3 regions of the Pseudomonas sp. E102 genome follow, and region 1 is predicted to be linked to each of the others. Evidence: riboswitches for the same ligand, from Rfam matches in the RefSeq annotation. Region 1 holds a riboswitch; each other region holds the start of a gene.
What was found. A riboswitch is a leader RNA that binds a small molecule or an ion and turns the genes downstream of it on or off. The one in region 1 is predicted to bind cobalamin.
Positions count from the first base shown of each region.

Region 2: linked by a shared signal. The riboswitch ahead of cobO (cob(I)yrinic acid a,c-diamide adenosyltransferase) and the one ahead of DOCECA_RS06745 (CbtB domain-containing protein) in region 1 are both predicted to bind cobalamin.
Region 3: linked by a shared signal. The riboswitch ahead of cobW (cobalamin biosynthesis protein CobW) and the one ahead of DOCECA_RS06745 (CbtB domain-containing protein) in region 1 are both predicted to bind cobalamin.

Region 1 covers NZ_CP084025.1:1,451,507-1,454,774, reverse strand. The annotation lists partial or broken gene DOCECA_RS06750 (pyridoxal phosphate-dependent aminotransferase) at 1-1,008, opposite strand, end outside; cobalamin riboswitch at 1,116-1,336, shown strand; gene DOCECA_RS06745 (CbtB domain-containing protein) at 1,433-1,621, shown strand; gene DOCECA_RS06740 (CbtA family protein) at 1,633-2,328, shown strand; gene DOCECA_RS06735 (cobalamin biosynthesis protein) at 2,325-2,729, shown strand; gene cobM (precorrin-4 C(11)-methyltransferase) at 2,800-3,268, shown strand, end outside.
Region 2 covers NZ_CP084025.1:3,414,698-3,417,965, reverse strand. The annotation lists gene DOCECA_RS15595 (PQQ-dependent sugar dehydrogenase) at 1-852, opposite strand, end outside; gene DOCECA_RS15590 (hypothetical protein) at 1,038-1,622, opposite strand; cobalamin riboswitch at 1,783-1,990, shown strand; gene cobO (cob(I)yrinic acid a,c-diamide adenosyltransferase) at 2,072-2,683, shown strand; gene DOCECA_RS15580 (cobyrinate a,c-diamide synthase) at 2,680-3,268, shown strand, end outside.
Region 3 covers NZ_CP084025.1:1,563,884-1,567,151, reverse strand. The annotation lists gene cobN (cobaltochelatase subunit CobN) at 1-818, opposite strand, end outside; gene cobW (cobalamin biosynthesis protein CobW) at 822-1,886, opposite strand; cobalamin riboswitch at 1,986-2,222, opposite strand; gene DOCECA_RS07285 (glycerate kinase) at 2,327-3,268, opposite strand, start outside.

The DNA.
Region 1 (3,268 bases):
TGGGCATCCAGCCCCGTCTCACGCACATCGACCATTACGAACATGCCGCCATCGGGTCGTACAGGTTTGAGCCCTGGACAGCCCTCAAGCGCCGCGCATACCAAGTCCCGACGTTGGCGATACTCCGCGCGCATCTGCGCCACTTCCGGCAGATCCCGTTCAAGGGCAACCAGGGCACCGCACTGGACGAAATCCGGCAAACCAAACAGCATGCACAGCGACAGATTGGAAAGGTGTTCAGCGAGAGGTTCGGGGCCAATGGCCCAGCCGATGCGCCAACCGGTCATGGCATGGGATTTGGACAGGCTGTTGATGGTGACGGTGCGCTCGGCCATGCCCGGCAGGCCGGCCGGGCTGATGTGCTCGCCTTCGTAGAGCAGGTCGCTGTAGACCTCATCGCTGATCAGCCACAGATCGTGTTCGATGCACAGTTGCGCCAGGGCTTGCCAGGTGCACAGCGGCAGGCTGGCGCCGGAGGGGTTGTTGGGGCTGTTGATCAGCATCGCACGGGTGCGCGGGGTGATCAGCCGGGCGACGTCGGCCGGCTGGACTCGGAAGCCGTTCTCCGGCGTCACCGCCACCGGCACCACTTTCGCTGCGCAGGCACCGAATGCCGCTTCGTAGGTGACGTACATCGGTTCGGGCGACGATCACTTCATCGCCAGGGTCGAGCAGGCATTGCGCGACGGCATAGACGCCGCATTGCGCGCCGGGCAGCACCGTAACGTGGCCCGCGCCCACTGGTTGGCCGCAGCGTTGTTGGTGCCGCCGGGCGATGCTGGCGCGCAGGCTGTACAAGCCGCTGGTGTCCGAATAGTGGGTATCGCCGGCACGCAGGCTGGCGACGGCGGCCTCGACAATGGCGGGCGGGGTGTCGAAATCCGGATCGCCCACCGAGAGCAACAGCACGTCCCTGCCCTCCCCGCGCATCGCCAGCGCCCGGTCATGAATGGCCCAGGCGGCAGCGCCGTCGCCAGTGATGCGTTGGGTCAGGGCTGAAAAGCGCATGTCATTTCCTTGTGAGTTGCGGTATTGAGCTCAACCCTATCTCAAATCCCGAAGCGCGCCACCGTTTGGATGGCCTTGCGCATTGACGCCCGGCCCTCGCCCATGGTCTGCTGTACGCCAGTTTGGGTGCCCTTCACAGGGTGAAACGGGAAACCGGTGAATCGTGTGCTTTACTTCAAGGCCACGTCAGTCCGGTGCTGCCCCCGCAACGGTAAGCGAGTGAAGCGTCGAAACCACTGTGCATGCGCATGGGAAGGGGACGCTTTCAGGCAAGGCTCAGGCCCTGCCCCTCGTGAGCCCGGAGACCGGCCCATGACTTCTTTTCAACAAACCCGCGGTGGGCGGGCGCTGTTCGAATCCCGGCGAGTCTTCGCCTGGGTTTTCACTGCGCTTGGTCCGCCCGCTGACACCAGAGGGAAGCGCCATGTCGACCATCAGCAGCACCGCCCGCACGACCAGTAGCACCGTCACCCTGAGCCAGCGCTTGAGCGCCGCGGTCCTTGCCTCGATTCTCGGCGCGGGCCTGGTGTATTTCGCCGGTTTCTCCCACATCGAAGCGGTGCACAACGCAGCCCACGACACACGGCACAGCGCCGCGTTCCCGTGCCATTGAGCGCCGACACCATGATCAAGCGTATCGCGCAAACCGCCGGTTTCAGTGGATTGTTGGCCGCCCTGCTGCTGACTCTTCTACAAAGTTTTTGGGTATCGCCGCTGATCCAGCAAGCCGAGACCTACGAAAAGGCCCCGGCCGCCGAGGTCCATGAACACGCCGCTGGGGTTGCACACAGCCATGACGCGCAAGCCTGGGAGCCCGAGGACGGCTGGCAACGCGTGCTCTCCACCACCGGCGGCAACCTGGTGGTCGCGGTGGGTTTTGCGCTGATGCTCGCGGGCCTGTACACCTTGCGTGAACCGACGCGCACATCCCAGGGTTTGCTCTGGGGCCTGGCCGGCCATGCCACCTTCGTCCTGGCGCCGACGCTGGGCTTGCCCCCGGAACTGCCGGGCACTGCTGCGGCGGATCTGGCCCAACGGCAGATGTGGTGGATCGGCACCGCTGCGTGCACGGCGGTGGGCATCGCCCTGATTGCGTTCGGTCGGCATTGGCTGTTGAAAGTGTTGGGCCTTGCGACCTTGCTGATTCCTCACGTCATTGGCGCCCCGCAGCCGGACGTGCATTCCATGCTCGCGCCCGAGGCGCTGGAAAGTGAGTTCAAGCTCGCTTCGCAATTGACCAATGTTGCGTTTTGGCTGGCCTTGGGCCTGATCAGCGCCTGGCTGTTCCGCCGTGGTGCACAGGCTCACGACCAAGCATGAGTGGCGGGTCGATCCTGGTGGTCGGCCTCGGCTGCCAGCGCGGTTGCCCGGCCAGCACGTTGCGGGCATTGCTTGAGCAGACGCTGCTGGCCCACGGTATCGCGCTCGACGAAATAAGGGCATTGGCGAGCATTGACCGCAAGCGTGACGAGCCGGGGCTGCTGGAGTTGGCAGCGCAATTATCGCTGCCGCTGACGTGTTTCAGCGCTGAACAACTGGCGGGTTATCAAGCACAGCTCAGCCATCGCTCAGCCATCGCTTTCGAGCATATGGGTTGCCATGGCGTCGCCGAAAGCGCCGCCCTCGCCCTGGCCGATCAACTGGGTGTTTCGCCCGCAAGATTGCGAGTTACCCGCCAGAAAGGCCCGCAGGCGACATTGGCATTGGCGATGGCTTTGTAACACTCGATAATCGCTCGCCGAATCATGAGCATTGCTCATGCACGCCCTCATCTTTGCATAGGAACCGGTCATGACCGTTTACTTCATCGGCGCCGGCCCTGGCGATCCGGAGCTGATCACCGTCAAGGGCCAGCGGCTGATTCGCAACTGCGCCGTGATCATCTACGCCGGCTCCCTGGTGCCAACGGCTGTGCTGGAAGGCCACCGCGCCGAACAAGTGGTCAACAGCGCCGAGCTGCACCTGGAACAGATCATCGATCTGATAAAGTCGGCACACCTCAACGGTCAGGATGTAGCGCGAGTGCACTCCGGCGACCCAAGCCTTTACGGCGCGATCGGCGAGCAGATCCGCTACCTGCGGGAGCTGGACATTCCTTTCGAAATCATCCCGGGCGTGACCGCCACTTCAGCCTGCGCCGCTCTGCTCGGTGCCGAGTTGACACTGCCGGACATATCCCAAAGCGTGATCCTGACCCGCTATGCCGACAAAACCGCCATGCCCACTGGAGAAGAGTTGGTCAGCCTGGCGCAACACGGCG
Region 2 (3,268 bases), 2.0 Mb from region 1:
GCCGATCTCATCCCGTTCGTTGACCGCCGTCCACAGGGCGCCGCTGCGAGGCTCCCAGGCCAGGCCGTTGGGGTTGCGCAGCCCTGAGGCGAAGATGCGGTGACTGCCGGTGGCCCGATCCACCTCCCAGATGGCCGCGCGGCCTTCTTCCGCGTCCATGCCATTTTCCGCGACGTTGCTGTTGGAGCCGGTCGTGACGTACAACTTGCTACCGTCCCGGCTGGCAATGACGTTCTTGGTCCAGTGGTGGTTGAGGGGGCCGCCGGGCAAATCGACAACCTTGGTGGGTTGCGCCTTTATTTGCGTATCGCCTTCCTTGTAAGGGAAACGGATCAACCGGTCGGTGTCGGCCACATAGAGGTCACTGCCCACCAGCGTCATGCCGAACGGGGAATTGAGGTTTTCCAGGAAAATCGTCCGGGTTTCGGCGACGCCGTCGTGATTGGCGTCCCGCAGCAGGGTGATGCGATTGGGGCTGGGGACGCCAGCGCCGGCGCGGTCCATGACTTTCTTCATGACCCAGCCACGAATGCCTTGGGTATCGTCGGGCTTGGGGGGAGCGTTGGTTTCGGCCACCAGCACATCGCCGTTGGGTAGCACGTAAAGCCAGCGCGGATGATCCAGGCCTTCGGCAAAGGCAACCACCTTCAGGCCTGGGGCCGGGGTTGGCTTGGCGCCGTCCGGCCATCCGATGGCTTCAGCGATATTCACCGTGGGCATCAGGGTCTTGTTCGGCTCGGGCAGTTTCGGTGACGGGCCGATGCCGTCGGAAACCTGCAATGTCGACGACTCGCCGCAAGCGACAAGCCCTGTAGCAAGGGCGGCGATCAACAGGTGATTTGGCTTGAGCATGCGGACTTCCCTATGAGTGCATGTGATTACTCATAGAGAAGCGTAGACGTGGGATGGTTCAACGGTGGGGCGACCCGCCTGGCAAACGAATTTCCTGAGGGAGCGAGCCTGCTCGCGAAAGCAGGTCAACCTGGCAGTGAAATGCGGGTTGCTCCCCCGTCTAGCGAGCAGGCTCGCTGCCACAATCAACCATGAGCCTGCTTGAACAGCACCGCGACCCCTGGGTGATAGTGTCCGGCCTCGTTGCGCAACTTGCGGTAGGCATAAGGGAAGTACCAGGCCACGGCGCAGGTGTTTTCCTTTTGCAGGTCATCGATCATGTCCTGCAACTCTTCTGGCGTCGCGCTTTGCTGGGCTTTTTGCGGGGCGATGAACAGGCAACCCAGTTTCAGGTCGCTGGCGTAGCTGATCCGCTTGGCGTCGCTGGTGGCTTCCAGCAACGGTTGGGTCAGGTTCAGGTTGTTGACCTTCGGCCAGCGCTGCGTGCTCTGGATGTAGGCGCGTTCATCGCTGCTGGCAATCAACAGATCGGCGCTGACATTACGTTCGCCTTCTTCATTCTGCTTGCGAGTCGCTGCGTCCTGCAGCGTGACCATCTCCGCCATCCAGGCTGCGGCCGACAGCAGACCGAGATTGGCTTTTTCATTGTGCCAATAGGGTGTGTCGTTATCGCCGCGCACGGCGTTGTAGCGGTCGATACAATCGAACCAGCGTTCCAGCACCGGGCGCAGGAATTCCAGTTTCGGATTGCTGATGATCATGCCTTGCATCGCATTTGCCCTCTTGTTCTTGTGATATCGGGTCGTAGTGTCTCTTTGATATCACTTGCCGCAGGATCACACAAGATTGACGTCAGCTTATTGATCCCGGCCAATATCCATTGCGCTGCCCATCGCGGCTTTAATTGACGCTCAACCCCCAACCCTCTAACCTTCGCGGCTTGTTTCAGGTGCTCTATGGCAATGGCCGATAGGGTGAAACAGGGAAGCCGGTGCGTGCACAAACCCGGCGCTGCCCCCGCAACGGTAAATGAGTCAAGGCTGCGTATAGGCCACTGTGTCGCATGACATGGGAAGGCGCACAGCCAGGCGTTACGCCGCTCATGAGCCCGGAGACCGGCCTGATTCATCCAACGGCATCACGGTGGGCGATGCCAGGCTCGTTGCCGTCCTTTTTTATGCCCGCCCGCCGTTATCCAGTCCCAACGGAGAGCTCCCCCATGACCGACACGCCCGATCGCGACGAACGCCACCTGGCGCGCATGCTGCGCAAGAAAGCCGTGATTGACGAGCGCATCGCCAATTCGCCCAACGAGTGCGGCCTTCTGCTGGTGCTGACCGGCAACGGCAAGGGCAAGAGCAGTTCTGCGTTCGGCATGCTGGCCCGGGCCATGGGGCACGGCATGCAATGTGGCGTGGTGCAATTCATCAAGGGTCGCAACAGCACCGGCGAGGAGCTGTTTTTCCGCCGCTTCCCGGAGCAGGTGCGCTTCCATGTCATGGGAGAGGGCTTTACCTGGGAAACCCAGGATCGCCAGCGCGACATTGCCGCCGCCGAAGCCGCGTGGGCGGTGTCCCGTGAGTTGCTCAGCGACCCGTCCATTGGGCTGGTGGTGCTCGACGAACTGAACATCGCCCTCAAGCACGGTTACCTCGACCTGGATCAGGTCTTGAGTGATCTGCAGGCTCGTCCGCCCATGCAACATGTGATCGTGACAGGCCGCGGCGCCAAGCCCGAGATGATCGAGCTGGCCGACACCGTGACCGAAATGGGCATGATCAAGCACGCTTTCCAGGCCGGGATAAAGGCGCAGAAAGGCGTCGAACTGTGAGCCGAGTGTCGACCGCCAGCCGCCATTGCCCGGCGGTCTTGATTGCCGCCCCGGCTTCAGGCCAGGGCAAGACCACCGTCACCGCGGCTCTGGCCCGGTTGCACCGCAACCAGGGGCGCAAGGTGCGCGTGTTCAAGTGTGGTCCCGACTTCCTCGATCCAATGATCCTTGAGCGAGCCAGTGGCGCGCCGGTCTATCAGTTGGACATGTGGATGGTCGGAGAGCAGGAAAGTCGCCGGTTGTTGTGGGAAGCCGCCGCAGAAGCGGACCTGATTTTGATTGAAGGCGTGATGGGGCTGTTCGACGGCACACCGTCTAGCGCCGACCTGGCCCGGCATTTCGGCGTGCCGGTGCTGGCGGTTATCGATGGCACGGCCATGGCCCAGACATTCGGTGCCTTGGCCTTGGGCCTGGCACGGTATCAGCCGGATTTGCCCTTCGCCGGGGTCTTGGCCAATCGGGTCGGCACCTTGCGCCACGCGCAATTGCTCGAAGGGAGCCTGACTGAAGGCTTGCGCTGGTACGGCGCGCTTTCGCGGGAAACCGGCATCGAGCTGCCGAGCCGCCATCTTGGCCTGGTGCAGG
Region 3 (3,268 bases), 110 kb from region 1:
GGACTCGATTGTGCAAAGCCGGTGGTGTTGAGAATAACCCCCGTTGCCACTTCGTCCAGCCAGTCTTCCACCTGTGCCAGACAACCGGGTTCCTTGAGGCTCGCCACGGCGATTGGCAAAGGGTTGAGTCCCGCCGCTTGCAGCCGCTGGCAGAACACGTCGATGAACGCGGTGTTCGCGGCTTGCAGGTGGGAGCGATAAAACAACAGCGCCGCTACGGGATCGCCTGCCCGCCAGTCCGCTTGCCAATCATTCAGGGTCGCGTTGGTTTTTTCCGGGTGATAGATCGCCGTGCGCGCCAGGGGCTGGGGCTCGCCCCACGGATAATCGCGGCCAAACCATTGGCTGCCCAGGTGACGGAACAGGTTAAGGGCGTTTTCCAATCCGCCTTGACGAAGAAACTGCCAGAGCCGATCGCGGTGCTCGGCGGACACGTTGCTCAGGTCGCTGAGCTCCGGGTCCGGACGGTCGTCCCCCGGCACCAGGATCAGTTTCACCCCGCGCCCGGCCAGTTCCACCAGGCGCTCGACGCCGTAGCGCCAATAGCCGATGCCTCCGTGCAACGACAGCAGGATGACCTTGGCGTGGCGCAATACATCTTCAACGTACAGATCCACCGAGGCGTGGTTCTGCACTTGCATCGGGTTGGCGAGGCGAAACTGCGGAAAATCGTCCGGCAACTGCCGCGCCGCTTCTGCCAGCAGCGCCAGGCTGGAATCGCCGCTGCACAGGATCACCAGCTCGGCGGGGGTTTGCCCGAGGTCGGCGATGTTGTCATCCGACACGAAACCACCGGGCTGGGTCCTGAGCAGGTGCATGGTTTAGACGCTGAGGGCGGCGCGCAACTGCGCTTCGAGCAGCCCGGCGTCCAGGGCCTGGCCGATCAGTACCAGACGTGTGACGCGCGCTTCATCGGCGCCCCACTGGCGGTCGAAGTGCTTGTCGAAGCGCGTGCCCACACCTTGGATCAACAGGCGCATCGGCTTGTTCGGGATGGCCGCGAAGCCCTTGACCCGCAAGACGTCATGCTGAATTACCAGTTGCGTCAGCGCGTCCAGCAGCAGGCTTTCGTCAGCTTGGGGCAGTTCGATGGAAATCGAATCGAAGGCATCGTGATCGTGGTCGTCGTCATCGCCGTCATGGTGGTGGTCGTGATGGCTGTGGCGGCTGTCGATGTGTTCCTCGGAGCCCGCGCCCAGGCCGATCAACACGTCCAGCGGCAGGCGACCGTTGCTGGCTTCGATGACCTTGACCGCTGGCGGCAGCTCTTCGGCGACTTCCAGGCGGACTTTGGCCAGGTCCTCGGGGTTGATCAGGTCGGCTTTGTTGAGGATCACCAGGTCGGCGCTCGCCAGTTGATCGGCGAACAGCTCGTGCAGCGGTGATTCATGGTCCAGGTTCGGGTCCAGCTTGCGCTGGGCATCGACCTTGTCCGGGAACGCGGCGAAGGTGCCCGCGGCCACGGCCGGGCTATCGACCACGGTGATGACCGCATCGACGGTGCAGGCGCTGCGGATTTCCGGCCATTGGAAGGCCTGGACCAGCGGCTTGGGCAAGGCCAGGCCGGAGGTTTCGATGAGGATGTGGTCGAGGTCGCCGCGACGCGCCACCAACTCACGCATCACCGGGAAGAACTCTTCCTGCACGGTGCAGCACAAGCAGCCGTTGGCCAGTTCATAGACGCGGCCGTTGGCTTCTTCTTCGGTACAACCGATGGAGCACTGCTTGAGGATCTCCCCGTCAATGCCCAGTTCGCCGAACTCATTGACAATGACCGCGATACGTCGGCCTTGGGCGTTGTCGAGCATGTGCCGCAGCAAGGTGGTCTTACCCGACCCGAGGAAACCGGTGACGATGGTGACGGGGAGTTTGGCCAGTGTTTTCATCGGATGCCCTTTGGCAAGGTGGCGGGCAAACGGGACGACAACCACTGGCACAGGCGCGCGCGGAAGATTTCGCCACCGGATCACCCCGCCCGGTTGTAGTGAGAATCTGTTGTCGAGGCAGGTCTCCTGGCTGACGGCGGGCCAAATCGGCTTTTTTCAAAGCCGGGACTGACATTTTGCTGCGCCTTCCCGTGCGCCCGTTGTATAGGGCAAGCACAGTGGCCTTGCAGAAACAGCACCGTTCACAGTTGCGGGGGCAGCCGCGGCTTGGACCGCGTTCCCTTCTCAGGCTCTGTACGCGAACATTTCATACAGACCCTAGCTTCGGCGCGTGCCGAAGAACCTCGAAGGCGCAAGGCTACGCAGGGTGTGCGGGCGGGTCAATGTCCCAAGGCAATCTCCGACGACTGATGCGTCCTGGCGACTGCCCCAAGGGCAAGTCAGCGCGCCGCCACTCGCCAGAGCCGGGCGATGTCCCGGGCCCGCTCGGCCAGCAGGCGTGGCGCATCGGCGCAAGCTTCTTGTAGCGTCATCGGCCCATTCGCCAGGGCAAACGCGGCATCGATGCCGTGCTCATAAAGCGCTTCGTAGCCCTCCCCCAGCGTGCCGGCGATGACCACCACCGGTACGCCGCGCCGCTGGGCGATGCGGGCCACGCCAAACGGCGTCTTGCCACGCAGGGTCTGGGCGTCGAAACGGCCTTCGCCGGTGATCACCAGGTCGGCGCCGTCGATCGCATCGGCCAGGCCGGTCAATTGTGCGACGACTTCCACGCCGGTACGAAACTGCGCCTGGAGGAACGCCTTGGCGGCAAACCCCAGGCCGCCAGCGGCACCGCTGCCGGGTTCGTCGCGAACGTCGCGGTTCAACACTTGGGCACAATGTTCAGCAAAGTGTCCCAGCGCCCGGTCCAGTTGTTGCACCTGCTCGGCGGAGGCGCCTTTCTGCGGGCCGAACACGGCTGAAGCGCCATGGGGACCGCAAAGGGGGTTGTCGACATCGGCGGCAATCTCGAAGCACACGCCGGCCAGGCGCGGGTCCAGGTCGCCCAGGTCGATACGCGCCAGTTTGCCCAAGGCCAGGCCGCCGGGCGGCAGGGCTTGGCCCTGGTCGTCCAGCAATGCCGCGCCCAGTGCCTGCATCGCCCCGGCGCCGCCGTCGTTGGTGGCGCTGCCACCGATCGCCAGGATGACTCGGCTCGCCCCTTCATCCAAAGCGGCGCGGATCAGTTCGCCAGTGCCATAGGTGCTGCTGGAACAAGCGTCGCGCTGTCCCGGCGGCACCAGTTGCAGGCCGCTGGCCTCGGCCATCTCGATGATCGCCGTGCGGCTGTCGGGCAACCAGCCCCAGCGGGCTTGGACAGCGGCGCCCAGCGGGCCACG